One region of the Sphingobacterium sp. UBA7253 genome, then DNA from elsewhere that is predicted to be linked to it. Evidence: riboswitches for the same ligand, from Rfam matches in the RefSeq annotation. Region 1 holds a riboswitch; each other region holds the start of a gene.
The links. Region 1 has a riboswitch for S-adenosylmethionine ahead of metE (5-methyltetrahydropteroyltriglutamate--homocysteine S-methyltransferase). Riboswitches for the same ligand answer to the same signal wherever they lie in the genome.
Positions count from the first base shown of each region.

Region 2: it holds a riboswitch for S-adenosylmethionine, as region 1 does, so the genes downstream of both, B2X72_RS12095 (5-oxoprolinase) here and metE (5-methyltetrahydropteroyltriglutamate--homocysteine S-methyltransferase) in region 1, are expected to answer to the same signal.
Region 3: it holds a riboswitch for S-adenosylmethionine, as region 1 does, so the genes downstream of both, metF (methylenetetrahydrofolate reductase [NAD(P)H]) here and metE (5-methyltetrahydropteroyltriglutamate--homocysteine S-methyltransferase) in region 1, are expected to answer to the same signal.
Region 4: it holds a riboswitch for S-adenosylmethionine, as region 1 does, so the genes downstream of both, B2X72_RS09365 (O-acetylhomoserine aminocarboxypropyltransferase/cysteine synthase family protein) here and metE (5-methyltetrahydropteroyltriglutamate--homocysteine S-methyltransferase) in region 1, are expected to answer to the same signal.

Region 1 is NZ_DKSP01000028.1:30,553-38,444, forward strand. It holds gene B2X72_RS02020 (hypothetical protein) at 438-845, shown strand; gene B2X72_RS02025 (single-stranded DNA-binding protein) at 899-1,294, opposite strand; gene B2X72_RS02030 (hypothetical protein) at 1,469-1,834, shown strand; gene B2X72_RS02035 (helix-turn-helix domain-containing protein) at 1,866-2,456, opposite strand; gene B2X72_RS02040 (hypothetical protein) at 2,879-3,409, shown strand; gene metE (5-methyltetrahydropteroyltriglutamate--homocysteine S-methyltransferase) at 3,510-5,822, opposite strand; SAM riboswitch class I at 5,901-6,004, opposite strand; gene B2X72_RS02050 (response regulator transcription factor) at 6,191-6,880, opposite strand; gene B2X72_RS02055 (sensor histidine kinase) at 6,983-7,892, opposite strand, start outside.
Region 2 is NZ_DKSP01000119.1:121,238-129,129, forward strand. It holds gene B2X72_RS12075 (hypothetical protein) at 56-1,084, shown strand; gene B2X72_RS12080 (hypothetical protein) at 1,116-1,424, shown strand; gene B2X72_RS12085 (DKNYY domain-containing protein) at 1,441-2,067, opposite strand; gene B2X72_RS12090 (hypothetical protein) at 2,231-2,536, shown strand; gene B2X72_RS12095 (5-oxoprolinase) at 2,567-2,830, opposite strand; SAM-I-IV-variant riboswitch at 2,898-2,991, opposite strand; gene B2X72_RS12100 (DUF3050 domain-containing protein) at 3,202-3,972, shown strand; gene B2X72_RS12105 (TolC family protein) at 4,195-5,514, shown strand; gene B2X72_RS12110 (HlyD family secretion protein) at 5,514-6,575, shown strand; gene B2X72_RS12115 (beta-carotene 15,15'-monooxygenase) at 6,575-7,892, shown strand, end outside.
Region 3 is NZ_DKSP01000077.1:42,356-50,247, forward strand. It holds gene B2X72_RS07685 (UvrD-helicase domain-containing protein) at 1-2,100, opposite strand, end outside; gene B2X72_RS07690 (30S ribosomal protein S16) at 2,461-2,982, shown strand; gene rimM (ribosome maturation factor RimM) at 3,102-3,626, shown strand; gene B2X72_RS07700 (hypothetical protein) at 3,730-4,581, shown strand; SAM riboswitch class I at 4,799-4,901, shown strand; gene metF (methylenetetrahydrofolate reductase [NAD(P)H]) at 4,972-5,928, shown strand; gene B2X72_RS07710 (DUF2723 domain-containing protein) at 6,193-7,892, shown strand, end outside.
Region 4 is NZ_DKSP01000096.1:30,988-38,879, reverse strand. It holds gene B2X72_RS09375 (TonB-dependent receptor domain-containing protein) at 1-410, opposite strand, end outside; gene B2X72_RS09370 (FUSC family protein) at 753-2,780, shown strand; SAM riboswitch class I at 2,962-3,074, shown strand; gene B2X72_RS09365 (O-acetylhomoserine aminocarboxypropyltransferase/cysteine synthase family protein) at 3,336-4,646, shown strand; gene B2X72_RS09360 (homoserine O-acetyltransferase family protein) at 4,680-5,723, shown strand; gene B2X72_RS09355 (homoserine dehydrogenase) at 5,761-6,942, shown strand; partial or broken gene B2X72_RS09350 (GH92 family glycosyl hydrolase) at 7,006-7,892, opposite strand, start outside.

The DNA of each region.
Region 1 (7,892 bases):
ACTTTCCTGCAAGAAAAGAAGACTACTAAATCAGGTCTGAAGATGTGAATGCCCACAAAAAATTTTGTGAAGTCGGGCATTGTAATTAAATTAGTTCGACAATAAAGTAAAACTTTTGCGCTGTTGATTCACGTCTTTGGTTCATGATAGCTTATTCTAAACTGTTATCTCACAATAAAAATGGAAATTTGTGCAGGATCCGATCCAAGATAAGGAGTCAGTACCTGGATAGTACGATAATGTATCATCAACAGAGAGTTAGTTTTTATTGGTAAGAATAAATCTCAAGGACGGTAATGTTATAAATCGGTAATGTTATAAGTAAGATAGATAATGATGAACTTGTCGATCCGCTAAAAGTAGTGTGATTTATTTAGTTTCAGTACAACATGCATAAACGGCTAAATTACCATGGATAAAAAACTAAATTTAAATAGATGAAGAAAGTAACCTTATTAGCATTAATTGCTGGATTTTTTGTTATTTCCTGTAATAATTCCACGACTAAAAAAGTCGAAGTAAAAGATACGACTGCCGCTATTGACATTAAAAAAGATACGGCTAAAACGCTGTTGGAAAATAGAGGCGGCGAAGTGCCAATACCTAAATTTAGTTCTGTTGAGACACAAAAATTAGCGGAGGATTACACAAAATATATTAAGGAATTTATCACTGTTGCTAAAAGTGGCGATGTTGTTAAGCTTAAGGAGCTTGCGTCCAAACGACAGGAATGGGCGACCAAAGAAACTGAAGCTGTTTCTAAGTTTACACCGGAAGATGCCAAATTATGGAAGGCTTATGCTGAGAACCTAGGAAGAGCGTTGACAGCAAGCCTAACAAAATAAGTTGTGAACAATCGACGAGGTAGAGGCTTGAAAAATCTACCTCGCCGACCCTACTAGAAGGGGAGGTCATCTTCATTTTCGTCCGGAAGTGTTGGGCTGTCTTCTTTGGCACCGTTTGACTCTGATAAAACCAAGAAATTATCTACTTTAATTTCTGTGACATATTGTTTTACCCCATCTGCATTCTCATAATTACGATAGGTGAGTTTGCCCTCAACCATGAGTTTGGTCCCACGTTGGCATTTCTTTTCAATGGTATTGTTTTGATTACCCCAAACCACGAGTGTATGCCATTGAACTTCTTCAACCCACTCGCCGGCTTTGTTCTTGAAGAGATCATTGGTGGCGAGACGTAATACGGAATAATTGGTGCCGGTGGAAGTTGTTTTGATTAATGGGTCGTTTCCTAAATGACCAACCAATTGTACTTTGTTGCGTAATGTGCTCATGCGTCTAATTTTTAAATGTTTTTAATAATTCTTATTTTAGTTGACGGTCATTGGCTATTGATGCCAGATGATCTTAAGCAAAGGTGGGGCGGAGAAAAGACTATAGTCGTCTATTTACCATTTGTATTCGACTATAGTCGATTGTAACCGTTTGTTGTCGTTTAATCTTCTGTTATGAGTTCTGTCGAGAAAGTCTGCCTTGAATGTGGCAAGGGTATATATGGTCGTTCTGACAAGCGATTTTGTGATGATGCTTGCCGGAACGCCTATAACAATAAATTAAATAGCGACCAGACCAATATGGTGCGCAATGTGAATAATATCCTACGAAAAAACCGTCGTATTTTATTGGAAGCGTTGAGTGGGGAGGGTATGATCAAGATACAACGGGAAAAGTTAAAGCGATTGGGATTTGATTTTAAGTTCCATACACATACTTTTTCCAATAACAAGGGACAGACCTATAACTTTATTTATGAAACAGGCTATCTGTTGCTGGAGAATGATTGGGTATTGATCGTTCAAAAGAAACCGCTATGATTTTGAACGCAACAAATTCATTTGTATTGGTTTAGTTTGCAGCACTGAGCTTGGCCTTCCTTATTGTGATATAATTAAAAATAGTGAAGGTTAGAATCAATATGTAGTAGCATACTGGGATGAGTAAAAAATAGGCGCTATTGAATATATCGCTTAAAAAAGACGGTAGTGAAATCTTAAAAAAATCTGCAATAATAATATAGCCTATGAAACTTCCGAGAAAAAATAGTCCAACAGCATGTATTACAATTATTTTTTTTAGGTGCTTACTGTAAAAGGCGTCTTTATTTTGCTTCGTATAGCCCATAATCGCTGGGACCAATAATCCTAATAATGGATTGACCAGAAAGGTGAGCGATGCTAAATATAGCGCTTTAATACTTCCTGTTTGATTGTTGTCGATACTGATTTGATTTACATTTGGCATAATGAGTTGTTCTAAAGGTATTTCTAAGATTTGACTGATCTGTTTGAGACTAAATCCACTGATTTCTTCAGTGCCTTTTTCGATGCGTTGCACTGTTCTTAGCGATACACCCGCCTGATCGGCGAGTTCCTGCTGCGTTAGTCCCTTACGTTTTCTTGATAGTTTGATTAATTGATTAGCTGATTGACTTTCCATAGTCCAAAGATGGGGAAATAGTCATTGAATTTCAGCAAAATTGATGCGACAATAATATGCCAATATCGTGCTGTGAGATATAACAGATTAATAATCAAAAGTTTTTGGGAATGTGGTAAATATTTTGAATCTTTGCAATTTAACAGAGTAATTAATAAAAACGGAAGAATATGTTTGCAATATTAGAAAATCCCGCTTCGTCCACAGAGAAGATTCTCGGGAATATTCTTCGGAATACGGCCCTTTCCTAATCTTCTTTTTTAATACGTTAAGTAACCCACGTTGATATTGGCTAAAAATTGGCTCTCTAAATGGTGGCCCACTGTTCCAATATGCTTAGCTTATTATGGAGTTTTAGAAATCCAGTTACTTTCAAGATGATTGTGAAAGCTGGATATGAATGTTATGTTTTAGAAAATTTTATGAATTCAGTAAATAAATATGTCCTTCAGGCACTGGATAACTATCCAATGTATTTGGAGGAGACCATGGAATCCTTATCCTATGCGCTGTCTTATGATGAGTCCAATACAATGGCGCTGTGTTTGATGGGAAGAGTTCATGCCGAACAGCTATTGGACTATGAGCAGGCAAAAAGGTATTTCCAGGAAGCTTTGGTGCATAATGTGCAGGCACTGGAGGTATATCCTTATTTCATTCAGACACTGATCGATATGGGGGAGTATGAAGCTGCAAAAAAGACGATTAAATTTGCTTTGACACTTCCGGCGATGCCCTTGGCAGGGATATGGATCAAGAAAGCACTTTTATTTGAAAAATTGAGAAAATATAAAAAGGCATTGAAGGCGTTAAAGATGGCACAACTTGAGAATGTTGATCTTGATTTTTCGTCAAGCCTGAAGTCGATTGAAGATCGGATTAAGGGGAAACAGGAAATTAAGAACGGGAAAGAAAAGGAAAACAAGAAAGAAAAGAAGAACACCCGAAAATAGTCTTACATTATCCGGATGACGGTTTTTGTTTCGAACCAAGGTCCAATAAAGAAGCCCTAGATGAAATTTCATCTAGGGCTTTATCAATATAGTTTAAGAATTATTCTGCTCTTAAGATTTTCGCAGCCTCAACCATCGACTCTAAAGCCGCTTTGGTTTCTGGCCAAGCACGAGTTTTTAAACCACAGTCAGGGTTAACCCAAAGTTGTTCTGCTGGAACTACTGCTTTTGCTTTACGCAATAGATCTACCATCTCATCTTTGCTTGGAACACGTGGTGAGTGAATGTCATAAACACCTGGACCAATATCGTTTGGATATTTGAAATCACCGGCGAAAGCATTCAACAATTTCATTTGAGAACGTGAAGTCTCAATCGTGATGACGTCAGCATCCATTGCAGCGATGTCTTCGATTACATTATTGAACTCAGAGTAACACATGTGTGTGTGAATCTGTGTATCGTCTTCTACATTTGATGAAGAAACACGGAAAGCACGTACTGCCCAGTTCAAGTAATCTTTTTGATCAGCTTTACGTAGCGGCAATCCTTCGCGGATTGCTGGTTCATCGATTTGTATGATTTTGATACCTGCTTTTTCCAGCGCTTGTACTTCATCCAAGATCGCCAATGCAATTTGGTAAGTCGTTGTTGAACGCGGTTGATCATTACGTACAAAAGACCATTGTAAGATGGTAACTGGACCAGTCAACATACCTTTAACCGGACGGTTAGTCAATGATTGAGCGTATGAAGACCAACGGACAGTCATATCTTCAGGACGGTATACATCACCATAGATAATCGGAGGTTTTACACAACGTGAACCGTAAGATTGTACCCAGCCGTTTTGTGTGAAAGCGTAACCAGCCAATTGTTCACCGAAGTATTCAACCATGTCGTTACGTTCGAATTCGCCATGTACTAATACGTCGATATCCAATTGCTCTTGAAGACGGATTGTGTTTTCAGTTTCTTCTGCGATTGCTTTATCGTACTCTGCCTGCGTGATAGCACCTTTTTTCAGGTCTGCTCTCCATTTACGAACATCTTTCGTTTGCGGGAATGAACCAATAGTTGTGGTAGGGAATGCCGGCAAGTTGAACTTCGCTTGTTGCGCTGCTTTACGGTCAGCAAATGCTGAAGTACGTTTCGCATCGTCATCAGTGATATTGCTTGTACGTGTTTTAACCTCTGGTTTGTGGATCAGTGGAGAAGTACGACGGCTTTCAGCGGCAGCTTTGTTCGCTTCGAAGCGTTTTGCTGTTTCAGCATCAACTTCACCTTCTGCTAATACGGCTAAGTCTTTTACCTCAGCTAATTTTTGTTTAGCAAATGCTAACCAGTTTTTTACTTCAGCTGGTAGCGATTGCTCATTGTGTTCATTGTCTAAGTCGAAAGGAACGTGCAACAATGATGAAGAAGGAGCTACCCATACACGGTCTTTTCCTAATGCATCAACAGCTTGTTTGATTTTAACCAATGATTTTTCGTAATCATTTTTCCAGATGTTACGGCCTTCAACAATACCCAAAGATAATGTTAATGAAGCAGGAACTTTAGCTAGTACCGTATCCAATTGGTTTTCACCGCGTACCAAATCCAAATGTAAAGCATGGATAGGTAGGTTAACTGCGATATCTTCGTTGTCTTTTAAAGCTTCGAAGTAAGTCGTCGCGATTAATTTGATATTTTTTGCTGCTGCAGCTAATTTTTCGAAAGTAGGTTGATATAAAGCTTTTACTTTAGCATCTAAATCCAATGCTAAGAAAGGCTCGTCAATCTGAACATATTGCGCACCGGCCTCAGCTAGTTTAGCTAATATTTGCTCATATACTGGAACAAGTTTATCCAATAAATCGATGCGGTCGAAGCCAGCTTCTTTTTCTTTACCGATCAAAAGGTAAGTGATAGGACCTAATAGAACTGGTTTAGTATCGATGCCCAATGATTTTGCTTCGTTATATTCATTTAAGAATTTTTCGGACGTCAATTTGAATTCTTGATCTTTTGTGAATTCTGGCACCATATAGTGGTAGTTGGTATCCAACCACTTGGTCATTTCCATTGCAGTCACGTCGATTCCTTCTTGTTGGAAACCACGCGCCATGGCAAAATATAGATCTAAGCTGTAATTGTTGTCTACTTTATTCAATAAAGAATGGTAACGAGCAGGAATTGCACCAACAGTAAGGGTTAAATCCAATACTTGATCGTAAAAAGAGAAATCATTGGAAGGGATCAAATCTATTCCAGCATCTTTTTGTGTTTTCCAATTGCCTTCACGAATTTTTTTTGCTGTGTCCAATAATTCCTCAACAGAAGATTTTTTAGCCCAATAGGCCTCATTGGCTTTTTTCAATTCGCGGAACGCGCCCACACGAGGGTAACCTAAATTGTTAGTCAATAACATAATGAATGTTTTTAATATTTCTTTTTCAACTATATTTCTTGCTAGAGAGAGAAGGACACACTAGAATTCGGTGACTTCGGCTTATCATTCCCATATCAAGTAGGGTAGAATTTAGCACCTTGTCAAGGGACAGGTTGCTAAGGCTTCATCGGGTCTATTCCCTCTGCCTTTCTCTATAAGCGACGCTAAGTTAGAACATTTCTTTTTGAAATGCAAATTTTTTATAAAAGTGCGTCAATTTTTTATATTCTACTAAGGATAAAATTGTTTTGTTCTTTTCTTTTCATCCGTGATTTAGTGTATGTCATGTTTCAATACGCTGTGTAGCATAAAAAATGGGGAATGACTGTTTCTCATTCCCCATTCTTTTAGCTCACCAAAAGTTTGTAACCTTTTCCGTGCACATTGACAATTTCAACTTTACTATCTTCTTTTAGATATTTACGAAGTTTACTGAGAAATACATCCATACTTCTACCCGTAAAGTAGTTGTCATCATGCCAAATTTTTAATAAAGCTTCTTCCCGGGTCAGCACATCATTTTTCTTTAAACAAAGCAAGCGCAGTAGTTCCGCTTCTTTAGTGGATAGTTTTTGCATCTGTCCTTTGTAAGAAATTTGCTGACTTGTATAATCAAAGAAATAATCACCAATTTCAAATTTATCAGCAACCACTTCCTCTTCTTTGTCTCGAACACTGCGCTTCAGCAAAGCATTGATGCGGAGCAATAATTCCTCCACTCGAAAAGGCTTTGTGATATAATCATCTCCCCCTAATTCAAAGGCTTCGGTTTTATCTTCCATCATCCCCTTTGCTGTGGCAAAGATAATAGGAACAGTATTGTTTGTTTTTCTGATTTCACGTCCAACTGTAAATCCGTCCTTTTTTGGCATCATGACATCGAAAATACAGAGGTCGTAGTTATTTTTTTTGAATTGAGAAATCGCTTCATCTCCATCCGTGCATAATGTGACGTCAAATTTTCCCTTTAATTCGAGATAGTCTTTTAAAAGATCCCCCAAATTAGGATCATCTTCTGCTAATAATATCTTTTGCATAATGATTATATTAATTTTCACCAATGTCCCTTGATACTGATAAATCAGTTTTCCTCAACCTTTGAAATTTTTTAAAGAGGAAATATACAAAAAAGGAACGTTTTATTTTTTAATAGGCAAAATTACTTCAAAGGTCGTGCCCTTATCTTTTTCACTTTTAACTGTAATTTTTCCGTTCAGCCTTCTCAGGATGTCCTGGACATAACTTAAGCCAAGACCAAATCCTTTGACATTATGAACATTTCCAGTTGGAATACGGTAGAACTGGTCGAAAATCTTTTGCAGGTGATCCCGACTCATCCCAATACCGTTGTCGGCAATGGTGATAACAATGGTATCACCAACATTTTTGGATTGAATATTCACATGCAGATCTCCTTTGTTGTACTTAATTGCATTATCCAGTAGATTATAAAATACATTTGAAAAATGCAGCTCGTCACCAACAACAACATCTTTCGCCGCCGCTAGATCTATGGAAAATTTTCCGCCGATATTTTGCATCCTTAACTGCATACTGTCGGTAACTGCTGAGACAAGATCATTAATATGCACATCCACCTGGTCTAACTTTAATGTTTCCTTTTCCAATCGGGCTAGGTCAAGCACACGTTCGATGTGATTTCCGAGTCTAACATTTTCGTCGTAGATGATATTAGCCAATTTCTGAACGCGCTTATGGTCGGCATTGATGTCTGGATCTTTAAGTGACTCGCTGGCAATCATAATTGTTGCAACAGGTGTTTTAAACTCATGCGTCATGTTGTTGATGAAATCTGTTTTCATTTCCGAAACTTTCTTTTGTCTGAAGATGATAATCAGTGTATAAGCAAAACAACCCACCAACAAGAAAAGTAGTGCCAGCATAGGTAGTAACAGATAGCCCATATTATCTGCGATTATCGCCTTTTTATTGGGAAAATAGATTGTTAATTTCCCTGGCGCAGCACCGATATCACCTTTAAAAAGTGCGGTCGAGTATTTTGTTGTATTTGTCGGGTTATTTAGAGCG
Region 2 (7,892 bases), on a different contig from region 1:
TATAACAAAAATAAGTATGTAAATTTTAATAGCGTTATTAAAATGTCGTCTGTACATGAAAAGTTTTAGCAAAAATAGATATCAGGATAATAGAACATTGACGGTGCAGTATCCCGATGGGATCTGGCAGTTGATTGCATCTTTCATTTTTGGAGGATTCTGTTGGTATCTGGGCTATCGGGGCGCCTTGGCGGAATGGCTTTTAGACTGGCCGGTAACCTATAGCTATCTATTTTTTGTATTGATGGTAGCGATTATTTTCTTTTATATACGATTGGTTATCGTAATATTAGACAAAAAGCAGAACTGGCTGGTTAACCCCGAAAAACGCGCCGGTATGCAATTATTTTTTTGCTGCATACTTCCGACGCTTTTATTGTTCTGGATCATTGGCCCCGATCCACAGGCGAAGGATGAATGGCTGCTGTTTCCTTTAATGGTCATATTTAGCGGTATTCTGGTCCTGAACATGTCCTATACAGTTTATTTCTACGTCGCTGTTTACCACAGGCAAAAAATATTGATTTTAGAACAGAAAGAAACTATCCTGCAGCAGGAATCAAGAACGATAGATCTCCAGGAGCAGATTGAGCTGCTTTCTCCGGGCATCGAAGAGCTGAAAGAGATCCTGGAAACAGCAGGGGAAGATAGAGATGTGGATGCAATGGATGAAATAGACTTAGCTCTGTTAAGATCCATGGATCTGGAACAGGAAGTATTCCTGCTCAATAATAAAATCTTGTCCCAAAAGATATCCTATAAGGATATCGGGATTTTTACTTATAAAAATGGTATAGTCAGCCTTTATTTAAGAACTGCGATGGACGAAAATCTGACTTGTGGCGAGCAGCGCAGCTTAAAGGAAGTTGTCAATAGCACGAAGGGATTTGTACAAAAGATAGACCGGGATAAGGCTATACCTTTGGATATGATCCAAGCTTGCCTGCAACTGAAACGGGGCCGATTGCGTATCCTGCTCAAAATCCCTTTTGAGGGAAGGTATAATTTTGAGGTATCCGATAAAATTGCAAAACATATCAGAGAATGGGTCATGATGCAGGTGCCAATAGAAAAGGAGCAATAAAATTGAATAGATGAACTTTAATAGATAGATTATGGAAAAAGTAAGGGACAATACCTGGAAATGCCGAGCTACTGGTAAAGTTGGATTTCCTTCTTTAATTGAGGCGCAATGGGCAATGCTTCACTTTAAGTTCAGATCCCGGATGAAAAACAAACTGGATGGTAAACGTATCAAACACAGGATGGGTAAAGATGCCTGCAAAAGGGCTTATTATTGTAAGTTCTGTAAAGGTTACCATATTACCACTTGGGAAAAAGGTCACTTTAATAATTACAAGACCAAAGCCGAATCCTGGGAGATACCGAAAGGATTAGGAAATTGGAATTATTCAATAGAATAATCCCGTGGTCTATTTTCTATTCTAATTTTTTTCCTCTATAATATTCATTCCAGCTATCCTTCGCATAACCTTTGCCCAGATATTTAAATGTAAAAGCAGTTGCATCTTTTATCTCCTGACCAAAATAATAGACTTTCCAGCTATCTTTGCTGTATCCATCACCGAGAAGAACAAAGCTTTGGTCGGATACATCTTTTAGTCGATTGCCTCTATAATAGACATTCCAACTGTCTTTGGCATATCCTTCATCCAGTATTTTAAAGCTGGGCGCAGAGACATCTTTAATCTTAACGCCACGATAATAGGCATTCCAACTATCTTTGGCATATCCCCAACCAAGTGATTGGAAAGAATGTGGCGATACATCTTTAATCTTAACGCCACGATAATAGGCATTCCAGTTGTCTATTGCATAAGCATTGCCGAGGTCTTTGAAAGATCGTGCATCGACACCTTCGACCATCTTATCCCTGTAGAAGATCCGGTTGCCTATGTTGACATAATCGTTTTCTCTGTCATGTCGAAACGTCGTCTGAGACGTAGATCTTTTATTGTGACGACCTTGTTGAGCAATACTTTTCTCCAATATACATAGCAATGCAAAGGAAATAACAAGCATATTTTTTAAGTGGATAAAGGCCATAATGTATCTGTTTTATAATATGATATTTATATTGAATCCCTCCTTTATGACCAAGATAATTCACCGAAGGTTTAATCATTTTATCATTTTATTTCTCGTTATCCTTATCCGTTTCAAATGCAACTATTTTGGAATCCAAATATTTTTTTGTATATTGCTGGTTATGAGTTTTAAAGAAAAATTAGAGAACTGGCGCACGTCAATCAATCGCGCCGGTAGTGGTGAGGAATTGTATATTTTGCTTTTGAACTATAAAAGGTTTATCAACAAAAATTGGGTGGACGATTTTGGCGATCCGGGCAACTGGAAATCGGAATTAAATCAGGTCATCAGCAAAGTAAGAAACAAGGTGGATGTAGCAGATATCAGAGCCTGCCAAGATTTATCGTCCTATCAGGACGATGCCCGGCAGACCGCACATTCACTCAATCATACGTTAAAATATCATCACTCATTGACAAAAGGGTAGGCTAGGCCTACCTTTTTTTGCCGATAACGATTACTGTAAAGGAATCAGGACATTCTGTTCCAAGCGTACAGGGACATGCTTCACCGAGGTAAAACCGTCTTCCTTGGAAATGATGTTGGAAAGATCCAATCCTCTTTTGGAGAACGTACTGATCAAAGCTGTTCTAAAGGTTGCCTTGGCTGAACCCCAGCCTTGTCCCAAAATGGTGTCATTGTTGAGCTGTATCAGTTCATCTGTTGAGTAATAACTGAATTTTTCCAGTAAGTGTTGGTAAAGATTTGTTGTAGTAGCCATACAATTTAAAAATTTAAAGGATTAAACCATAAACTGTATCCAGATCTTGTTGGGGAAAATAATCGTTCAGCGACGTTTATTTTGGTCGAAACCCGTATTAATTTACCACCGCGGTGCCTGCACTCGGTTGGTATTGCATCATGCAATTCTGAATACTCTACAAATATAGTAGATTATTTTTTATAATAAAAAATATTTTTGTTTTTAAGGGTAAATGGGCGTTAGCAACAGGAATACGGAGGTCAAAAGCGAGGCGCGTGGTTGGCTGTGATTTGGTTATGAAGCGGATAGCTGGGCGAAAAATTTATCATGTTACTGTAATCTCATCGAAAATACTTTTAAAAATAGAGATAAGACAATACTTTTGCGCCATGAATAGAATTGCGGAAATTAACGAATACATTGCTGCCGAACGCGAGGTATTATTGCAACACCCTTTATATCGTAAGATCAAAACGATCAAGAATCTACGTTCTTTTACAGAAGGGCATGTGTACGCTGTATGGGATTTTATGTCTTTACTAAAAGCTTTACAGATTAAATTGACCTGTACGACTTTACCTTGGTTTGCGAGTGAGCATCCATCAACACGCTATCTAATCAACGAAATTGTATTGGCTGAGGAGTCGGATGAATACATTGATGGCCGCCGTTTGAGCCATTTTGAGATGTATCTGGACGCCATGGATGCCATGGGTGCCGACCTTCATCTGGTCAACAAATTTATTGCTCAAGCCAAAAAATCGAGCAACATATTCGATGTCATTGCAACGACCACATTGGACAAGCGGATCAAAGACTTTTTGAATTTTACATTCGAAGTGATTGCTGAGGGCGAGGTGCATAAAATTGCTGCAGCATTTACATTTGGACGCGAAGATCTTATCCCGGGAATGTTTACCTCTATTTTGGAAGAAATTAAAACAAACTTTCCTACAGCCAATCTGGATAGCTTTATTTATTATTTTCAACGCCATATTGATCTTGACGGCGACGAGCATGGACCGTTGGCGATGCAGATGATCACAGATCTTGCGAAGGACGATGAGGTTAAATGGACGGAAATGAAAGAGATCAGTAAAGTTGCGCTACAAAAGAGAATCCAGTTGTGGAATGCAATAGAAGATTCCTTATACGGATAATCTATTATTATACCGTCGAGAAAGGCCTTTCAAATCATGATTTGAAAGGCCTTTTTTATGTGCTGTAAAAAAGGATATTGTAAGGACTTCTTGGCAGATATTGGTCTTTTTGTTTGAATTGATGAAAAAATGTCTTTTTTCCATAACATATTGGCGTTTGTGAAGAAATCCAAGTTCCAATAAGTGTCTAAGTTTGCAACGCAAAAAAATTACATAGCACACGTGAACTTTTTTCCTCCCTATTGGGCAAAAGGCATACTAACCATGGGATTGTTAGTATGCGCTATTTCGGACACCTTCGCCCTCGATTCTTTGCGTATGTCGCTGAAAGACATGATCGACAAAGCACTACAAAACAGTAAATACATCGAGCAGTCCTATTTGCAGCTCAAAGAAACTGAGGTGGCAGTACAGCAGCAACGCATGGAGTTGCTCCCTAAGATTTCCGCCAGAGCTTCTGCTAGTTATGCAAGTAATATGCCTGTATATGACCAGGGGCTTTTAAATAAACCTTCCCAGCATGATATCATTCATTACTTGTACGATAGCGGCCTGGATTTTTATCTGAACCTCTACAATGGGCATCGGGACCTAATGAAAATAGAGTCCAAAAAACTGGAAAATGAGCTGGCTAGAATCGATTGGAAGAATGCCGCAGCACAGACGAAATTGGAGGTTTGCAATCTTTTTTTGGATTTGGAACTGTCGTATAGTAACCGATCTTTAATCGAGCAGGATATTGCTGATCAACGGGTACAGCTCAAGGAGATTGAGCATCTGTATAAGGCGGGCGTGGTATTACACAGTGACGTCTTGCGTATTTCGTTGGAACTTTCGAAGCGGGAACTGTTGCTCGTGCAGATCGGTCATGATATTCAGGCTGCAAATCAGAAGCTGCAGCTAATTGGCGGTATTACAGCAGAGATTATCCCCTTGACCGAACCTTTTAAAGTGGAAAGCCCCAGCTATGAAGCGCTTGTTGCCGAAGCGCGAAGCCATGCTTTTTCCCTTCTAAAATCCGAACAGGAAGTTGTTTTGAAGAAATTGTCGGTCAAACAGGCGCGATCAAATTATCTTCCTGAGTTGGGTTTGACCAGCACATTTACCTTTGCCAATCCACAGGTCTTCTTGTATCCCTATAATCCCAGCTGGTATAATCTGAGTATCACAGGGCTCAAATTAAGCATACCGATCTCGGCTATCTATCTCAATAAAAACGTGGTGCGCGGAGCACAGATCGCATTGGATCGACAAGAGGTAAAACACCATCATGAAGAGGAGATTCTGGAAAATCAGCTGTTACAGGCCCTGTTGGATTATCAATTGGCTATTAAGCAGCAGGACGTCTGTCAAAACAATAAGGCGTTGGCGCAGGAAAATGCACGAATTATAAAAAACAGGTATTTTAAATCATCGGCTTTGATTACGGATCTATTGGATGCTGATATGCAATACCTAAAAACACTTTTTGATCTTGAAACCGCACATATTGCGATACAGAAACATTATTATTTTATCGAATTTTTGAAGGGTACTATCTAATGAAACCTAAATCACGAAGAACAGTTGTGGAGGCACAACTCACTCGAATCACCAACTGGTTGGCCGGAATTGTCTTGTTGGCCTTGTTGTTATGGGGCGCTCAAGCATTATGGATGCGACTGCGGTATACCTACACAAATGATGCACAGGTAACGCAGTATATCAATCCCATTGTTTCCCGGGTAGGAGGATATGTAGTTTCTGTGCATTATCACGATCATCAATTGGTTAAACGGGGTGATACCTTGTTGCTTATAGATAATAAGGAATATAAATATGAGGCTGATCAGGTAGCGGCATCCGTCAATAAGGAAGCTGCAGAGATCAATGTTCTTCATAGTCAAAAGGAAATTCTCCAGGCGGAACATGAATCTTTACGCACATCAATTGCTGCCGGGGAGGCTCGGGTAACCAAGCAACAGTTGGAATATGATCGATATAATTATTTGTTTCAGGAAAAGTCTGCAACGGCACAGCAACTGGAGGATGTAAAAGCGACGTTGGATGTGTATAAGAGTGAGCTGGCTTCGTTAAAGCATAAATTACAGGCTTCACAGGAGCGTGTGCATGATGTGGATATGAAAAAAGGTGTGGTTGATGCCGAACGTGTTCGTTTAACGGCAGCTGTCGGCCGCAAACGGCTTGATGTCGGCTATACCGTTATTCGCGCACCTTACGATGGACAGATTGGCAAACGCACGATTGAAAAAGGTCAAATGATAAGTGCTGGCGAAGTTTTGGGCTTTATCGTCAATAGAGAAACCCCAACCTGGGTAACCGCTAATTTTAAGGAAACACAACTCCGCTATTTGCATCTTGGCAATAGGGTTGAGGTGGTTGCTGATGCGTATCCGGATCAAAAATTTTATGGAAAAATTATTTCCATCTCCCCGGCTACTGGATCTGCATTCTCCCTTTTGCCGCCAGATAATGCAACGGGCAACTTTGTGAAGATTGTACAACGCGTACCTGTGCGCATTGAGCTGGATAAGCAAAAGGGAGCCCAACAGCTTCTTTCGGGAATGAATGTGAATGTATCGGTATCAAAAAAACAGAAATAGTGAAGGGAATTTTTAAAGAATGGGTGCCGGAGTGGTTGATCAAGCTTATCTTGTTTAGCAGTTTGATGCCCAGTATGGTCTTATTTTTCCTGCCGGGTGCAAATACAAATGTCACCGCTGGATTTTACGGTGCACAACCCAGTGATGTCCAGTTTCTGATCATTTTGTTTTATGCTGGTTTTGTTGGATTCTACGTTTTAGAACGGCGCTTTTTTTTATACTTTCCCATCAAGCAGTACTACATTATTTTTAATCTTCTACAGCTATTGAATTGCTTTTTGATGTACAGCATCACCGATATCAGCTGGGTATATGGCCTGCGCTTTTTCCAAGGGATGTTGTTTGCTTCTGCCGTAAACTTATCGATCTCCATGATATTCTCACGGTTGAAAAGCGATCGGGCTAAGGAAGTAAGTTATGCTGTCTTTTTTGGTATGTTACTCTGCAGCTCCCCATTTAATACTTTCGTCACGGCTGAATTTATCGATTCATTCAATTTTGATCAGCTCTATCTATACGCTGCCTTATCATTTGTACCGGGTTTATTGTTGATTATGCTGTCGATGCGCTCCATACGGCATATACGTCCTTACCCTTTGTTTTCATTAGACTGGGCAAGCTGCATTTTCTATAGTCTTGTGATCGTCAGTTTTGGCTATCTAATGGTGTATGGACAAGAAGTTTATTGGTTTAACGATCAGCATATGCTGATCATATTCGGGGTAGGTCTAACGTTGCTTATTCTTTTTATTGTTCGGCAAATGGTGCTCAGGCGTGTGTATGTTCATTTGGTGATTTTTAAAAACAGGAACTTTCTCTTGGGCTTATTGATTTTGTACATGATGTATATTGAGCGTTTCTCCTTGACCATCTCAAATCAATATCTCGTACAGGTTATTCAACTCGATCCTATTCATTTGTCCTATATCCAGTGGTTTAATATTGCTGGTATTGTCGCTGGTGTTCTAGGCTCATTGTATTGGATGCTTGGGCAACGCCCCGTAAAATGGATCTGGATTTCGGGCTATTGTTGCTTGCTGCTGTTTCACCAATGGATGTTTTTCTCCTTTGAGGGGCAGGGGAATGATGCGCATTTTTGGATACCCTTAGTTTTACATGGACTCGGAGTAGGGCTTATTATGGTACCCACCATTTTATTTTGTATTACCAGTGTCAGCCCGCAATTGGGGGCTTCTGCGGCTGCGGTCTGTCTTGCTATCCGATACCTGGGCTACACGAGCAGTATCGGTTTGCAGAATTTTTTCAAGTTGTTTGAATATGCCCAGCACCAGCAGGTTTTTAGGGACCAAACGGAAG
Region 3 (7,892 bases), on a different contig from region 1:
ATAATCTTTAAGTGCGCGGATGTCATTGCCGGCAAATTTTAACCATGCATTCTGATCGATTGTCTTATTTTGAATATGCTGGTATAGATAGCCCATCTTTGCTTTATGGATGGTATGTTTGTCCGAATTATAGACTAAAGCCTTCAACGTTTCGATCAACAATAGTACAGCATCATTGCTTGCTAAGGATAATGCATCACCAGATATCACTTCAAATGTAAGCTGCTGCTCTTTTTTGAAGTCCATGAGCTTTTGGATGACCAATTTAGCCTGCACATTACTCCGTACCAGGATACCGATCTGCTGCGCCTGATATCGTCCACTACCGAGCCAGTCGCCTATTTTCTGACATAGTTGGAGTAGCGATTCTTCAATAACCTGATTTCTTCTGTAGCGTCCATCAGAGACAGGAATGTAAGAGATTTCGATAGATCCTAATTGCTCAAGTTTCCCTTTTTTATGTTCAGGTATTTCCTGTTGGCTGTTTTCATAAGCTTTGACCAGCATCGTGTCATTGCCAGTAGAAATCCACCACTGTTTACCTTCTTCATCAAGGCTTTCGAATACTTTTTCATTCAGTACCTGTTGCAGATGCTGGGGAATACTGCTAAAGAGGTAATTGTTTAAATGGATGATATTTGGAAGACTTCTAAAATTGGTGTCAAGGCTTCCGTTTTCGATAAAGGTGGTTCTGCTATCCTCGTCTAAGTGAAAAGTATGACCAACCTGTTGTTCTACCTGTTGCAGGAGTATGCGCCAATCCCCATTTCGCCAGCGATAAATACTCTGTTTGACGTCCCCAACGATCAGGTGTTCGCTGATTGTGCCTTTGGCATCTGCCAATGCATTGATCAGTAGTGGACTATAATTTTTCCACTGAATACGCGAGGTATCCTGAAATTCGTCAAACAAAAAGTAGTTAAAACGATTGCCGATCTTCTCCCAGATAAATGTTGGATCGCTATTTTCATCAAGTCCGAGTTTGTTTAATAAAATCTGCGAGTCGGAAATTAATTGAGCACCATTATCCCGCCGCCATTGCGTCAGTAAGTCGCTCATTTCCTTGAGCAGGCGTAGGTAATAGAGATTACTTTGTACCGCTTGATAAGCAATGTAAGCCGATAGATTATCGTGTAGCTTTTGGAACGATGCCAGAATGGGGCTGAGTGCGGCGATAAGATCATGCCGTATATTTTTGTCACTATCTGTAAAAGCATCTTCATTGTCGATCAACTGGAGATACTTTTCCAGTACCTTGGCAATTTCGGAAGCGCTCAGCTTTTCCGTTTTTTTATTGGTTTTGCTAGCGGAGATTATTTTATTGCGCGATTTACCTTTAAGGTCACTTTCGGAGATATTAAAATTCCTGAATGTTTCACTAAAGGCTTCAATTGTCATGGAGAGCGCTTCCGTGAAGGAGTTTATCTTCTGTTCAACTTCCTGATTGAGGAGATTAAAAACCTCCTTTGGATTGGCAGAATTGATGTAGCCATCAAATTCCTGAAAATTTTCAGAGAAAATAAGACTTGCCAAACCCATTAGTTGTTGGCGGTAGTTCCAATTTTCATTTTTTGCTATTTTCTTTTCCGCATAAGCGATAATCCAATCCAGTAGGTCGGGTCGTTCATCCAGCAATTGATTAAGCATGACTGTCAGGTCATTTTTCACTTTATTGACATTCATTTCAATCTTATAAGCAGCATCAAGATTGAGTTCATACGTAAATGCACGAATGACTTTTTGGGAAAAACCATCAATTGTACTTATGGTAAAATGACTGTAGTCATGTAGGATACGTCGATACACCCGAAAAGCTTTCTCCTGTACCAGATGCGGATTCCAGTCTGGCTGCTGCTGGAGTAAAAGCTTTCTGAAATCTTCAATTTTAGGACTCCGATTGCCTGTTGCCAAGCCATGGAGTACCGAGAGGATACGTTCCTTCATCTCGGCGGTTGCTTTATTGGTGAATGTCACCGCCAAAATCTCCTTATAGCTATTCTCGTTGGAGAGTAGGAGTGTGAGATAGTGTAAAGTCAAGCTAAAGGTTTTTCCCGAACCGGCCGAAGCTTTTAGTATTTTTAATGGCGCAACAGATTTCATAGAATGAAGGTAGAAAGTAAAAAGTGAATTGGCAAAAATGTCGATGACTATTTCGAAGGTACTGTACCCAAACGGTTCATCCTGCTTACCGATTTGGTAAAGATGTCCTTTTGAAGGAAGGAACTGTTTTTTGTCTTGATTTTTGAAAAGTTTGTTGTAGCTTCCGTATGGAAGCAAGAAAAGATGAAGGTCTAAGGGGCAGGTATTACGGTTGAAAGAGCTTGTTGAAAGAGCTAACCCTGTCGTTTTCAGTGAAGTTTTATTAAATTATAATGATGATTAGAAAAAAATAACTATCTTTGCATCCCCTCTAGTATGAAGCTCGGGGGATATGTTGAATACATAAAATAAAATTAAAAAATGGCAACTAAAATCAGATTGCAAAGACACGGTAAAAAAGGACGTCCTTTTTACCACGTAGTCGTAGCGGATTCTCGCGCTCCACGTGACGGTAAATTCATCGAACGTATTGGTTCTTACAACCCAAACACAAATCCAGCAACTATCGTTTTGGATTTTGAAAAAGCTTTGGATTGGATGAATAAAGGTGCTCAACCAACTGACACTGCTCGCGCTATCCTTTCTTACAAAGGTGTTCTTTACAAAAAACACTTGCAAGGTGGTGTGAAAAAAGGTGCTTTTGATGAAGCTGCTGCTGAAGCTAAATTTACAGCTTGGACTGAAGCTAATGATGCAAGAATCTCTGGTAAAAAAGATGGTTTAGCACAAACTAAAGCTGAAGCTAAAAAAGCTGCTTTAGTGGCTGAAGCTAAGAAAAAAGAAGAAAAAGCTGCTGCTGTAGCTGCTAAAAATGCTCCTGTAGCGGAAGAAACTGCTGCTGAAGAGACTGAAGCTCCTGCATCAGAAGAAACTGAAGGTTAATTCTTTCATAAAGTATTCGAGAAAGCCGACTCAATCTTGAGCCGGCTTTTTTTGAAACAGCCAATAGGCTAATCGTTTGCCAAATCATGTCTCACAGCTAATCGCTAAATACGAAATATATGACTATTGATCAAAGCTTTTACATCGGTTACATCAGTAAAACAAGAGGTCTTAAAGGAGAAGTACAACTATTTTTTGAATTCGAGGAATACGAGAGTTTGAATATCGATGTTGTCTTTGTGGAAGTGAACAAAAAACTTGTTCCTTATTTTGTTGATACCATTAAATTTCAAAAAAATAGTACAGCGTATGTGACATTTGAGGATGTGGATCATATCGATAAGGCTCAAGTACTTGTACGTAAAAAGCTATATCTTTCCAATGATAAGATGCCCGAGCGCGATCCAGATGATTTTAGATATACTGATTTAATCGGTTTTTTAGTGATTGATGAAAACCATGGTGAATTGGGGCAAATAACAGATGTTCAGGAATTTCCACAACAATTTGTCGCTTCGGTAAATATGGATGGCAAAGAACTGATGTTCCCATTGTCCGATGATTTGATCTTAGGAATCGATGGCGAAGAGGAGATCATTGAAGTTGAATTGCCAGAAGGCTTGGTGGATCTTTATAAAGAATAAGCATATCCCCAAGCTTATTCAAATAAATAGCGGTACACGAATTATTGCAGTAATTTCTTATCTTGGTCTGTATATTATTACTGGCCATAATTATTGATTTATTTTGAAACCGTTATTACTGCTGCTATTCCTATTCTCGTTGTCTTCTTGTGCTTTCTTTGGGAAGAAAAAGGACTTTCCTGAAGGCAATTACCAAATGATATTGGGCTATTCAAATGAGGAGTATCATAAAGTAAAAAGAGAATCACCCCAAAATGTGGAGGCAGATGTCTATGGTAATGACCCTACGATATACCGGTCCTTTCTCTCCCTCCATGATAAAGACAAATTTGTCATGGCGATCGATGATATCCTACTCTTCGGTAAGTATAGATTCGACGGCGATCGATTAGAATTGACCGATGAGAAAAAGGGTAGTCTCGCTTTGGATATTGTTAAGGTAAAAAACGATTTTGTTCAGCTGAGAGGTGATTTTTCACAGTTTAGCTCAGCACGTGTGCCCACAAGTGAAAAACTTTATATCAACTTTGCGTTAGATAAAACCCCTATCCGGGAGACCCCGAGCAAATTTGATAGCCAAGTGAATCTATGGCGAAATGCCCCTGTAAAATCAGAAAGTGAAATGGAGATAAAAGCCAGGGCATTGAATTTTGTAGATTATTCTATCGCTTATTTCCAGCACATATCAAGTTCAGGCACACATCACGATTATCGAATGGATGGTGTTGAATCACCCATTATTTATGCTGAGAATGGCATTGTGCTCAAGGCATGGGCAGATGTTCCCGATTCTTGGAAAGAGTTATTTTACAACGAAAAAAATGCATTAATCGCCTACAAATATTTATTTGATGGTTTTAAATATGGATCGAAAGAGGAGTACCATGTTACGGGACTCTTACTGATTACATTTTATCTCAAAAATCTACGGAATTCCCTAGCAACGAATCTTTAGCCGATCCTGTTGTGACGTAGTCAATCTCTTCGCTGTCGATGATCCGCGATCGTTAATTTTATCTTTTTTTAGAGTCTTTTATATTTGGTGGAGCCTAAATTCCTGTTGTTGCCTGGGAATAAACCTGAAGCCGTATTTATTGCAATCTTTTTGCCGCTATTTTTGCTTTTTCGAAAAAATATTTTTGTCTTTTGATTTTTTAAAACGATATTAGCAACGCTTATAGAGAAAGGCCGAGGGACTAGACCCGTTGAAGCCTTAGCAACCTGTATTGTTCAAGGTGCTAAATTCTACCCTACTCCATGTGGGAAAGATAAGTTACATGTAGATAAACGATTCCTCGACGTGTGCGTTTCGATGTAAGCCAACCAAACTAAAAACAGTTTTTTAATGAAGATTATCGATCATATCCAGAATGCCAAAGGAAAAACATTGTTTTCTTTTGAGCTATTGCCACCGGCGAAAGGGCAGGGCATCCAAAGTATTTTTAAAACCATGGATGAACTGATGGAGTTTAAACCTCCTTTTATCGACGTAACCTACCATCGGGAAGATTATATCTATAAAGAGCATGCGAGTGGATTACTGGAACGCGTTTCCTATCGTAAACGTCCTGGGACAGTGGCGATATGTGCTGCAATCATGAATAAATATAAAGTAGATGCGGTGCCCCATTTGATATGTGGTGGTTTTACAAAAGAGGAAACTGAAAATGCATTGATCGATTTGAACTTCCTGGGGATAGATAACGTCTTGGTATTGCGGGGCGATGCACGTAAGGGCGATGCCGATTTTATACCGACCGATGGTGGACATGCCTTTGCAACAGACCTACTGGAACAGGTAACTGATATGAATAAAGGAAAGTATCTGCATGAAGACATTATCACATCGGAAAAGACTGATTTTTGCATCGGTGTAGCGGGTTATCCCGAAAAGCATTTTGAATCGCCAAATTTCAATACTGATTTTAAATACCTGAAACAAAAAGTCGATATGGGAGCAGAGTTTATTGTGACTCAGATGTTCTTTAATGTTGAAAAATATAAGGAGTTTGTAACAAAATGTAGGGACAATGGAATCCATGTGCCTATTATTCCAGGATTGAAACCACTGACAACGAAAAAACAGTTGGTTACCCTACCAAGGATATTTCATTTAGATATTCCGGAGGAACTGAGCGATGCTGTTTCAGCATGTAAAACGAATGCCGACGTTAGACAAGTAGGTGAAGAGTGGTTGGTGCAACAATGTCAGGAGCTGATTAAATTTGGCGCTCCGGTATTACATTTCTATACGATGAGTAATCCTGGTCCAACAAAGAAGATTGTTGAAAAACTAGCCTAACTCATAAAAATAAAACGAAAAGGGAGCGCATAAGCTCCCTTTTTTTATGGTAGTATTCGTTGTGAAAGCCTAAAATATGTCCAGAATTTTGATAGTGTGGTTTAGGTCGATCTCTATATTTAGGGTTTAATAGCCTGTTTGGTTTAATAGCCTGTTTATAGTCAGATACTTGTGTTAAATAGTGTTAATTAACTTATTGGAGTCAGGATAACTTTTTAACTTAAAGTGCTAAAAAAGATTTTAACAATAGACCAAATTGACCTTATGACGTACACTAGATTAAATTCTCTACTCGGCTTTGCTTGCGGACTAATTGCTACATGTGTATATATCTCCACCGTTGAAAAGACGGTAAGCTGGTGGGATTGTGGTGAATTTATTGCCTGTGCCTACAAGCTGGAAGTGGCACACCAACCGGGAGCACCATTATTTCTTCTTATTCAGAATATATTTTCCAACCTGGCTTTGGGTAATGCAGGTAAAATCGCCTATTGGATGAATATTGGATCCGCAATCTGCAGTGGGCTTACTGTTACATTTTTATTCTGGACAATAACAGCAATTGCCAAAAAGATACTCAACAGGCAAGAGAAAGTTCAATTATCGAATTATTTCCAAATTTTTGCTGCGGGCTTAGTTGGTGCAATGGCTTTCTGCTTCAGTGATTCATTCTGGTATTCGGCTGTTGAATCCGAGGTATATGCGATGTCTTCATTGTGTACTGCGATTGTTTTTTGGGCAATTTTAAAGTGGGAAGTCCGTGCAGATGAGGAAGGTAGCGATCGTTGGCTGGTGTTTATTGCTTTTGTTATGGGCCTTTCGATCGGAGTGCACCTATTAAATCTGTTGGCAATTCCGGCTATAGCGATGGTTGTCTATTTCAGAAGAGCAGGACAGGTTAATGCGAAAGGTACAATAAAAGCTTTCTTGGTAGGAGTGCTGATCTTGGGGGCTGTTTTGTGGGGAATTATTCAATGGTTGGTCGGTCTCGCAGCTAAGGTAGACCTCTTATTTGTAAATTCATTAGGTTTAGCCTTTGGCTCAGGTATCTTCTTCTTTTGTCTGTTGTTGGGGTGCTTCCTCATTTATGGGCTATATTATTCTTATAAAAAGCGGCAATACACACTGCACACCGGGCTGCTGGTCTTTTGTTTTATTCTATTTGGTTATAGCTCCTATACCATGGTTTTAATCCGTGGAAAAGCCAATCCGTCGTTAAACAATAATGCGCCGGACAATGTGTTTTCTTTTTTGGGTTATCTGAGCCGGGAGCAATATATCCGGGAACCTTTACTCAAAGGACCCAATTATGATTCACAAGTCGTTGGTGTCGAGAGTAAAACCGGTTATCGCAAAGATGAATCAGGGTATATTCCTTTTAGTCAGGTCGATAAGTATACGTTTGATAAGGAAACTTTCTTTCCCCGCATATATAGTCAAGATGGAGCCCATCAGGCTTATTATAGGAGTTACCTCAATTTGAAGGAGGGGCAGCAGCCACAGTTCTCGGATAATTTTAAGTTCTTTTTTAATTTTCAACTGGGTGATATGTATACCCGATATTTCTTGTGGAATTTTGTCGGTAGGCAGAATGACAGGCAAGGGTATGGGACCTATAGTGACGGCAACTGGTTGTCGGGGATTAAACCATTGGATAATTGGCGTTTGGGAGGGCAAGATAAAATATCCCAATCACAGGAGCATGACCCGAGCCGGAATACCTATTTTTTCCTTCCATTGCTACTGGGAATAGCCGGAGCGATCTGGTTGTATCGAAACAATAAACCTTATACCTTGGTCTTGACCTTACTTTTTGTGTTTACGGGAATAGCGATCGTTGTTTATCTCAACCAAACTCCTATGCAACCTCGGGAACGAGATTATGCTTACGTAGGATCTTTTTATGCGTTTGCGATCTGGATCGGACTGGGAGCAATAGCATTTGTTCGGTTTCTCAATCGTTT
Region 4 (7,892 bases), on a different contig from region 1:
AGGTGACTTTCAATTAATGGCTTCTTGCCAATTACCTGCGCCTCATCCAGCACTTTACTTTCCAGCTGTAATCGAATCGTATCCAGCACCTTGAAATCACCCGCACGCAGCATTATTTCCCCAGAACGATAAGTACCATAACCCACCGTGGACACCTGTAAGCTGTACTTCCCCTCGGGTATCGCAAACAACACAATTTCTCCATTTTCGTTGGATAAGGTTCCTTTTAACAAGACATCATTGGGTTTACGAAACAGTGAAATATTTGCGGCAGCAATGGGCTTGTTGTCCTGCCCAACAACGACAGTACGTAATTTCCCCCCGTCAGACTGTGCTGAAACGGGTCCGGCATTAGAACACAGGAATAAAACAATAGAAAATAAGAGCAATTTAATTTTTTGTGGTTTCATAATGTAATTTCTTTGGGCTATCGATCGGATAGTCAACTTCATAATAATGACAACAAACCTCGTGTATTCATTACACGTTGACTAGCAGAAATAGACAGGTAGTGCGATTCACTCGGTAGACAACCAAATAATATCGGTAAACCCTATCCTTCGCTGATCGCTTTTACAGCGGATAGGATCATGCGAGATAATTTTGAATCTTCTGAAACATATCGTAGGAAAATGACATCGAATCAAAATAAAAATTCAAAAAACAAATAAAATTCAAAACAAATAAATTGTATACAAAAAATATTAAGCATAATATTTGTATTTTTGCATCGAAAATTAGTAAACTGATTCATGAGCACTGTATCATTGAAGAAAAGACTCTACCGTATTTATATCCTTATAATACGATTTATGCATGGCGAGCATGCTGGAGACGCATTACGTAATGTTGCAGTCAGTATTTTGCCAAGTTTGGCGATCTATTTATTGGGAGCGCAAGCGAGCACGGCTATCGGAATCGGTGTCGGATCGTTGTTAACGACACTCACCGATCCTCCTGGCAACAGAAAAGATAAACTTTCTTCAGCTCTGGTATGTATTCCCACCTTCTTTATTGCATCATTGTTTACAGCTATTGTATTTCCCTATCATTGGCCCTTGGTTATCGTGCTAGCGTCAGCCGGTTTTATATGCACCTTATACGGCATTTTTGGAGCCCGCTATGCTGCAATTGGAAACATGACATTGATTCTCATGAGTTTTGTGATCGGAATGGCCCCACAACACCCCTTTGCGGTTAGCTTACAGATTACAACAGGGTCCATAATATATTACTTTTTTAGCCTTTTACAAGCCTATATACAACCTTATCGCTCTTTAAAACATGCCATGGCTAATGGCTTTCATGGATTGTCCCAATTTCTATTGATACGATCACAGTCTTACGATCCCGATATTCCTTTGAATATTACGTACAGTCGCGTAGGAAAAATTCATGGCCAGATCAGCGAACAGCAGGAACAAATCAGGTCTCTTCTGTTTCGAGAAAAAAAAATCATAAGCCAACAGTGGCATAAAAGCAATTATTGGCTCAGTCAGGTTTATGGATTAATTGACCTCCATGAGTTAATTATTGCGCTTGATCATGACTACGATGCAATTCGCAAAAATCTTGCAGACACGGGCAGCCTCCCCTTAATTCGTCACACAATCAAATTATTAGCGTTAGAAATCGATAGCTTTTCACAACCCAACAAGAGGTTCCGGTATGCACATCAATTATACCATAATAACTTTAAAATTAATGCCCTCTTACGGGATTTAAAAGAAATTCAAGAACAACAGGCCGATCCAGCAAAAGGTATATTATGTTCGATCATAAGCAACATCGAAGCAATTATTGATGTACTCAACAGAATCCAGGTCGCTTTTTATCAAAATCAGGAAATTCAGGATAAGATTGACACCAGCGAGTACCAACAATTTATCAGTCGACCATTACGTAATCTCGCTGATCTAAAAAGTAAACTCCATCTGAATAATCCGCTTTTTCGATTTGCGGTTCGGATGGCTCTTCTTTTTGGAACAGGTGCATTGATCGGTATTTTATTTTTGGATTTTAAATATACCTATTGGATCTTACTGACGATCGCTATTGTTGCCAGGCCAGCATTTTCAATGACAAAAACCCGTAATATAGAACGTATTGTCGGTACATTCTCGGGTATTATAGTTGGTGTGTTCTGCTTAATTTCTATTCATTTTCTTCCAGCACTCCTAACCATAGCTGCATTGGGTCTTTTTGGATTCTTTTTGTTCAACCGATCTAACTATATGGTCAGTGTCATCTTCATTACCTTGGGAATTGTGATTGCACTCAATCTGTTCGAAGGCAACATCAATCTCATTTTAGGCAGCCGAATACTTTTCACACTGATTGGAGCATTCTTGGCTATAGCGGGTTATTTCTTGATACCTGTACGCCAGAGCACAGGCATGGTTCAGCTGGCAAAAGAGGTATCCCTTTACAACGCGCATTATTTCCAGATCATCAATAACCGTCTGTCGGACGAAAGACAAAGTTCGTTTGATATACGACTGGCTCGTAAAAAGGCGCAGACCGCCATGGCCCTGTTTTCAGACGCCATTAATCAAATGAAAAAAGAACCCGAGCACAAATGGATGGATTGGTCACATATTCACCATTTTCAGGCACTCGCATATCAGGTCAATTCCCATTTGGTGGGCCTCTCGCTATCGTTAAACAAAAAGACGAATCGCCACCTCGCCTATGATATCCATAGTAGAATCGATGCGCTTAAACCTCTCCTAACAGATTTAAATCAAACTGCAGAACGGATCAATTTAAAGAAATCATAATACCCGATTGACAGTTACTTATCAAGTTTCATCGAACAATATGCGATCCGATCCGTATGTTATTCAAAATTCCTTTAACTAAAAAACAGCTTTTCTTTTGCTTTAATAAAAAAAGAGTTTATATTTGTATCGTCTTCGAAAGAAGATTTCTAATCAACACCTCCCTTAATCAGTAGGTCTTGATTTATAAAGAAGTGGCGAGAGACTGGCTCAATGACCCACTGGCAACCTTCAATTTGTTTGAAAAGGTGCCAATTCCTGTCCAAAACAATATCGTTTTGGAGCATATAAATGACATAAGACAATGATTATTAAATTACTGAAGTCCATTAAAAATTCAGGTTCAACACAAGTGAACCGCACGATAAGCGAAAGTGTAACCCATCGTACAATTGTATCGATGCGAATGCGAATGCGTATGCATATGCACTTCCATGCTTGTTAAAAATCATTTCCGTTTTCTTGGATAAAGATTTAACAGACCCTTCAAGGAGGTGTGTATGCTTCTCTTTTTACTTTGCAATTTCTTTTTGAACCCTTAAAATCTGATATATTATGTCTTCAAACAAAAATTTAAAATTCGAAACTCTTCAGGTTCACGCTGGCCAAGTCGCTGACCCTACTACGGGATCTAGAGCAGTTCCTATATATCAAACAACATCTTTTGTATTTGAAAATGCCGAACACGGCGCAAACTTATTTGCATTAAAGCAGTTCGGTAATATTTATACACGGATTATGAACCCTACTACGGATGTTTTCGAACAACGTATTGCGGCACTGGAAGGTGGAGTTGCAGCTGTTGCTGTTGCATCCGGCCAGGCGGCACAGTTTATAGCTTTAAATAATATTTTGGAAAGTGGTGACAATTTTGTTGCGGGATCCAACTTATACGGCGGTACATTCAACCAGTTTAAAGTTTCTTTTAAGCGCCTAGGCATCGAAGCTCGTTTTGCAACAGACGCCGAAGCCGATAAAATTGAAGCGCTCATTGATGATAAAACAAAAGCAATCTATGTTGAAACAATCGGAAACCCAAGTTTCAATATTCCCGACTTTGAAAAAATTGCTGCCGTAGCAAAAAAATATGACTTACCATTAATCGTCGACAATACTTTTGGAGCCGGAGGTTATTTATTTAAACCTCTGGAGTATGGTGCAAATGTGGTTGTTGAATCGGCAACTAAATGGATCGGTGGACATGGCACAAGCATTGGCGGTGTCATCGTCGACGGCGGAAACTACAATTGGGGCAATGGAAAATACCCGCAATTTTCCGAACCATCTGAAGGCTATCATGGTTTAGTATTTTCCGAAGTTTTCGGTGAAAGCGGACCATTCGGAAATATTCAATTTGCCATTCGGGCGCGTGTGGAAGGGCTCCGGGATTTCGGACCAGCACTCTCCCCTTTCAATTCATTTTTATTATTACAAGGACTTGAAACCTTGTCTTTGCGGGTGCAACGCCATGTAGACAACACTTTAGAGGTCGCAAAATGGCTTGAGGCGCATCCACAGGTAGAAAAAGTAAACTATCCGGGATTAAAAAGCTCTCCGAGCTTCGCTAACGCACAAAAATACCTTAAAAATGGCTATGGCGCGGTACTTTCTTTCCAGCTTAAAGGTGACGCAGCGCAAAAGGCCAATAGCTTTATCGACAGCTTAGAATTGATCAGTCATTTAGCCAATGTTGGTGATACGAAGTCATTGATTATTCATCCAGCAGCTACAACCCATCAACAATTGAGTGATGAAGATCAAGCCAATGCCGGAGTCTTCAAAGGCTTATTACGTCTTTCTGTAGGAATAGAGCATATTGATGATATCAAAGTTGATTTACAACAAGCTTTTGATAAAATTAAATAATCAGATTTTTTCGGCTTAAAACTTAAACGTGAAATGAGTAAGCATATATATCTGCACCCGGAGCCTTTTGTATTTGAAAATGGAAGAGAGCTTACTGATTTACAAATCAGTTATGAAACATTTGGCAAACCCAACGCAGATCGCAGCAATGTGATCTGGGTTTGCCATGCATTAACGGCCAATGCAGATGTGCTGGATTGGTGGTCCGGTCTTTTTGGAACAGGTGAGTTGTTTGATGCAAACGATTATTATATTATTTGTGCCAATGTCATAGGATCAGCATATAATAGCAGTAATCCGCTATCTGTAAACCCAGCAACCGGACAACCCTATTACCTATCTTTCCCCGAATTCACAGTGAGGGATTTGGTTCACGCACATCAAGTCCTTGCGGACCACCTGGAAATCAAACAAATAGAGATCCTTATCGGGGGGTCATTAGGCGGTCAACAAGCATTGGAATGGGCCGTATCGCACAGTATAGCCATCAACCATCTCATCGTGGTTGGAACAAATGCCGTCCACTCACCATGGGGTATTGCATTCAATGAAAGTCAACGTCTGGCCATTACAACTGATCGAACCTTTTACGCCAATCACCCTGATGGTGGAGCTAAAGGATTGAAAGTTGCACGCGCTATGGCACTGTTGTCTTACCGCAACTATACAACGTATGCCAACACGCAAAAGGAAGATGATAACGAAAAACTCGATCATTATAAAGCATCCTCCTATCAGAACTATCAGGGTGAAAAATTGGTGAAATGCTATAATGCGTACAGCTATTATTTCCTGACCAAAGCAATGGACAGTCACAATTTAGGTCGGGGAAGACGATCTATTGAATCTGCTTTGGCGAGCATTGATTGTCCAACTTTAGTCCTGAGCGTTAATACAGATTTGTTGTTTCCGCCACAAGAGCAACAATTCATCGCGCAACATGTTCCCAATGCCCATTATCAAGAGATTGAATCGACCTATGGCCACGATGGCTTTTTGATCGAAACAAAAAAACTCACAAAAATCATTAGCAGCTTTCTGCGGGAACAAAAAGAATACATAAACGAATTAGTATAAGAGAGTAAATAATATATAAGAGAATTTAAGAAGAGATATGAGTAATAAATTAACAATAGGGATGTTTGGGTTTGGTGTCGTAGGCCAAGGTCTTTACGATATCATCAAAACCAAAGATCTTAATCTGGAGATCAAGAAATTTGTCATTAAAAACGGAGATAAAAAACGCTCGCTACCAGCAGATTTATTTTCTACCGATGCCGAAACAATTTTAGGTGATCCAGAAATTAATACTGTTGTCGAACTAATCGATGATGCCGAAGCAGCATACCAACTAACTGTTCGTGCTTTGAAATCGGGGAAAAATGTGGTATCTGCCAATAAAAAAATGATTGCCAGCCATTTGGAAGAGCTGGTTGATATCCAACATGAATACGGGACCAGTTTATTATATGAAGGTGCCGTTTGCGGAAGTATTCCCATTATACGGAATTTAGAAGAATACTATGACAATGAATTACTGCATTCTGTCAGCGGTATTTTTAATGGATCTTCCAACTACATTTTATCTAAAGTTTTCAACGAAAATCAGCAATATACAGATGCTTTAAAGAAAGCACAAGAACTTGGTTTTGCAGAAACAGATCCAACGCTGGATGTAGGTGGATTTGACCCCAAATTTAAGGTATGTATTGTTGCTTCGCATGCGTACGGTATCTATGTCAAACCAGAAGATGTGTTCAATATTGGTATTGATAAATTGGGACAGCAAGATATTCGTTTTGCGAAAGAAAAGAACCTCAAGATCAAATTGATACCGACGGCAAAAGAGATCGACGGCGACAAAGTTGTACTTTATGTATTACCACGCCTAGTAGGCAAAGACAGCATGCTCTATAATGTAGAAAATGAGAACAATGGAGTATTGGTGAAAGCGGCCTTTGCAGACGAACAATTTTTCTATGGTAAAGGAGCAGGTGGCCACCCAACAGGTTCTGCTGTGCTATCGGATATCGCGGCTCTTCGCTATGGATACCGCTATGAGTATAAAAAACATTTAGAATCCAGCACATTAAATTATAGCCAAGATTATTTAATTAAGGTTTATTTGAGATATACAGATGATACACTGATTGAAAAGTTAAATTTCAGTGAAATCACAGAACGATATTACGCACCAGATTTCAAATATGTCATCGGTCATATTAATCTTCAACAAATCGCAGCCCATAAAGCTGATTTGGATCAAGAGGGCAATTTTATTGCTGAAATCGCGTAGGCAATCAACAAACCAACCTACCTTGAAAATAGCCCTGAATGGGGCTATTTTTTTATCTTATATTTAGTCACCTTTCAACTTGAGATCTAAAATCCCACCTTCCACCAAACGTTCAAAAGGAAGTTGCCAACCTTTCCACAGGCGATTATTCAACCGAACTTGATCAACAATAGAACTATTGGGTTGCTCTTTCTTCACCTGAATGATAAATTTATTTTTTCTTAATTTCTTCGGCAATTGTATCGTTACCCGATCGAAAAGTGGCGCGCCTATCTGAAGTGCGGGCTTCTCGGTGGTGAGACTTCGGACATCGAATAGGCCGATACTCGACAAGACATACCATGCTCCAAGCTGTCCTTGGTCTTCGTCTTGTCCGTAGCCATAGCCATGTATCGCATCGTTACCATAAAACTCATTGCAAATTGCCCGTACCCATTTTTGACTCAGATCAGGTCTACCAGAAAAATAGAACAGCCAAGAGATATGCAGGTTCGGTTGATTACCGTGATTATAAAGACTTTCAATCCCTGCGAAGGCGTCAATTTGTGTACCACCTCCAAACACATTCTTCTGCGACACCGTAAAGATACTATCCAACCGCTGATTGAACAGATCCTTTCCAACGAGTTTAACCAATTCTTGTGGGACATGCGGAACATAGAACGTATACTGCCATGCATTTCCTTCCTGAAATCCACGCCATGGTTCATAAGGGTTAAAGTTTGAAATGAATCGTCCAGTACTATCCTTTGGCCGCATAAACTTCGTCGTGGTATCGTACAGATTGCGCCATCCATCGGATAATTCCTGAAATTTAACATAGTCTTTTTGACGCCCCAATGATTTTGCAAATTGCGCAGCCGCTCCAGCGGAAAAAGCATATTCCAAGGTATGCGAAGCGCCAAAAGGAGATCCATTGGTCATTAATTCGGGACTGCCATGATCATCTT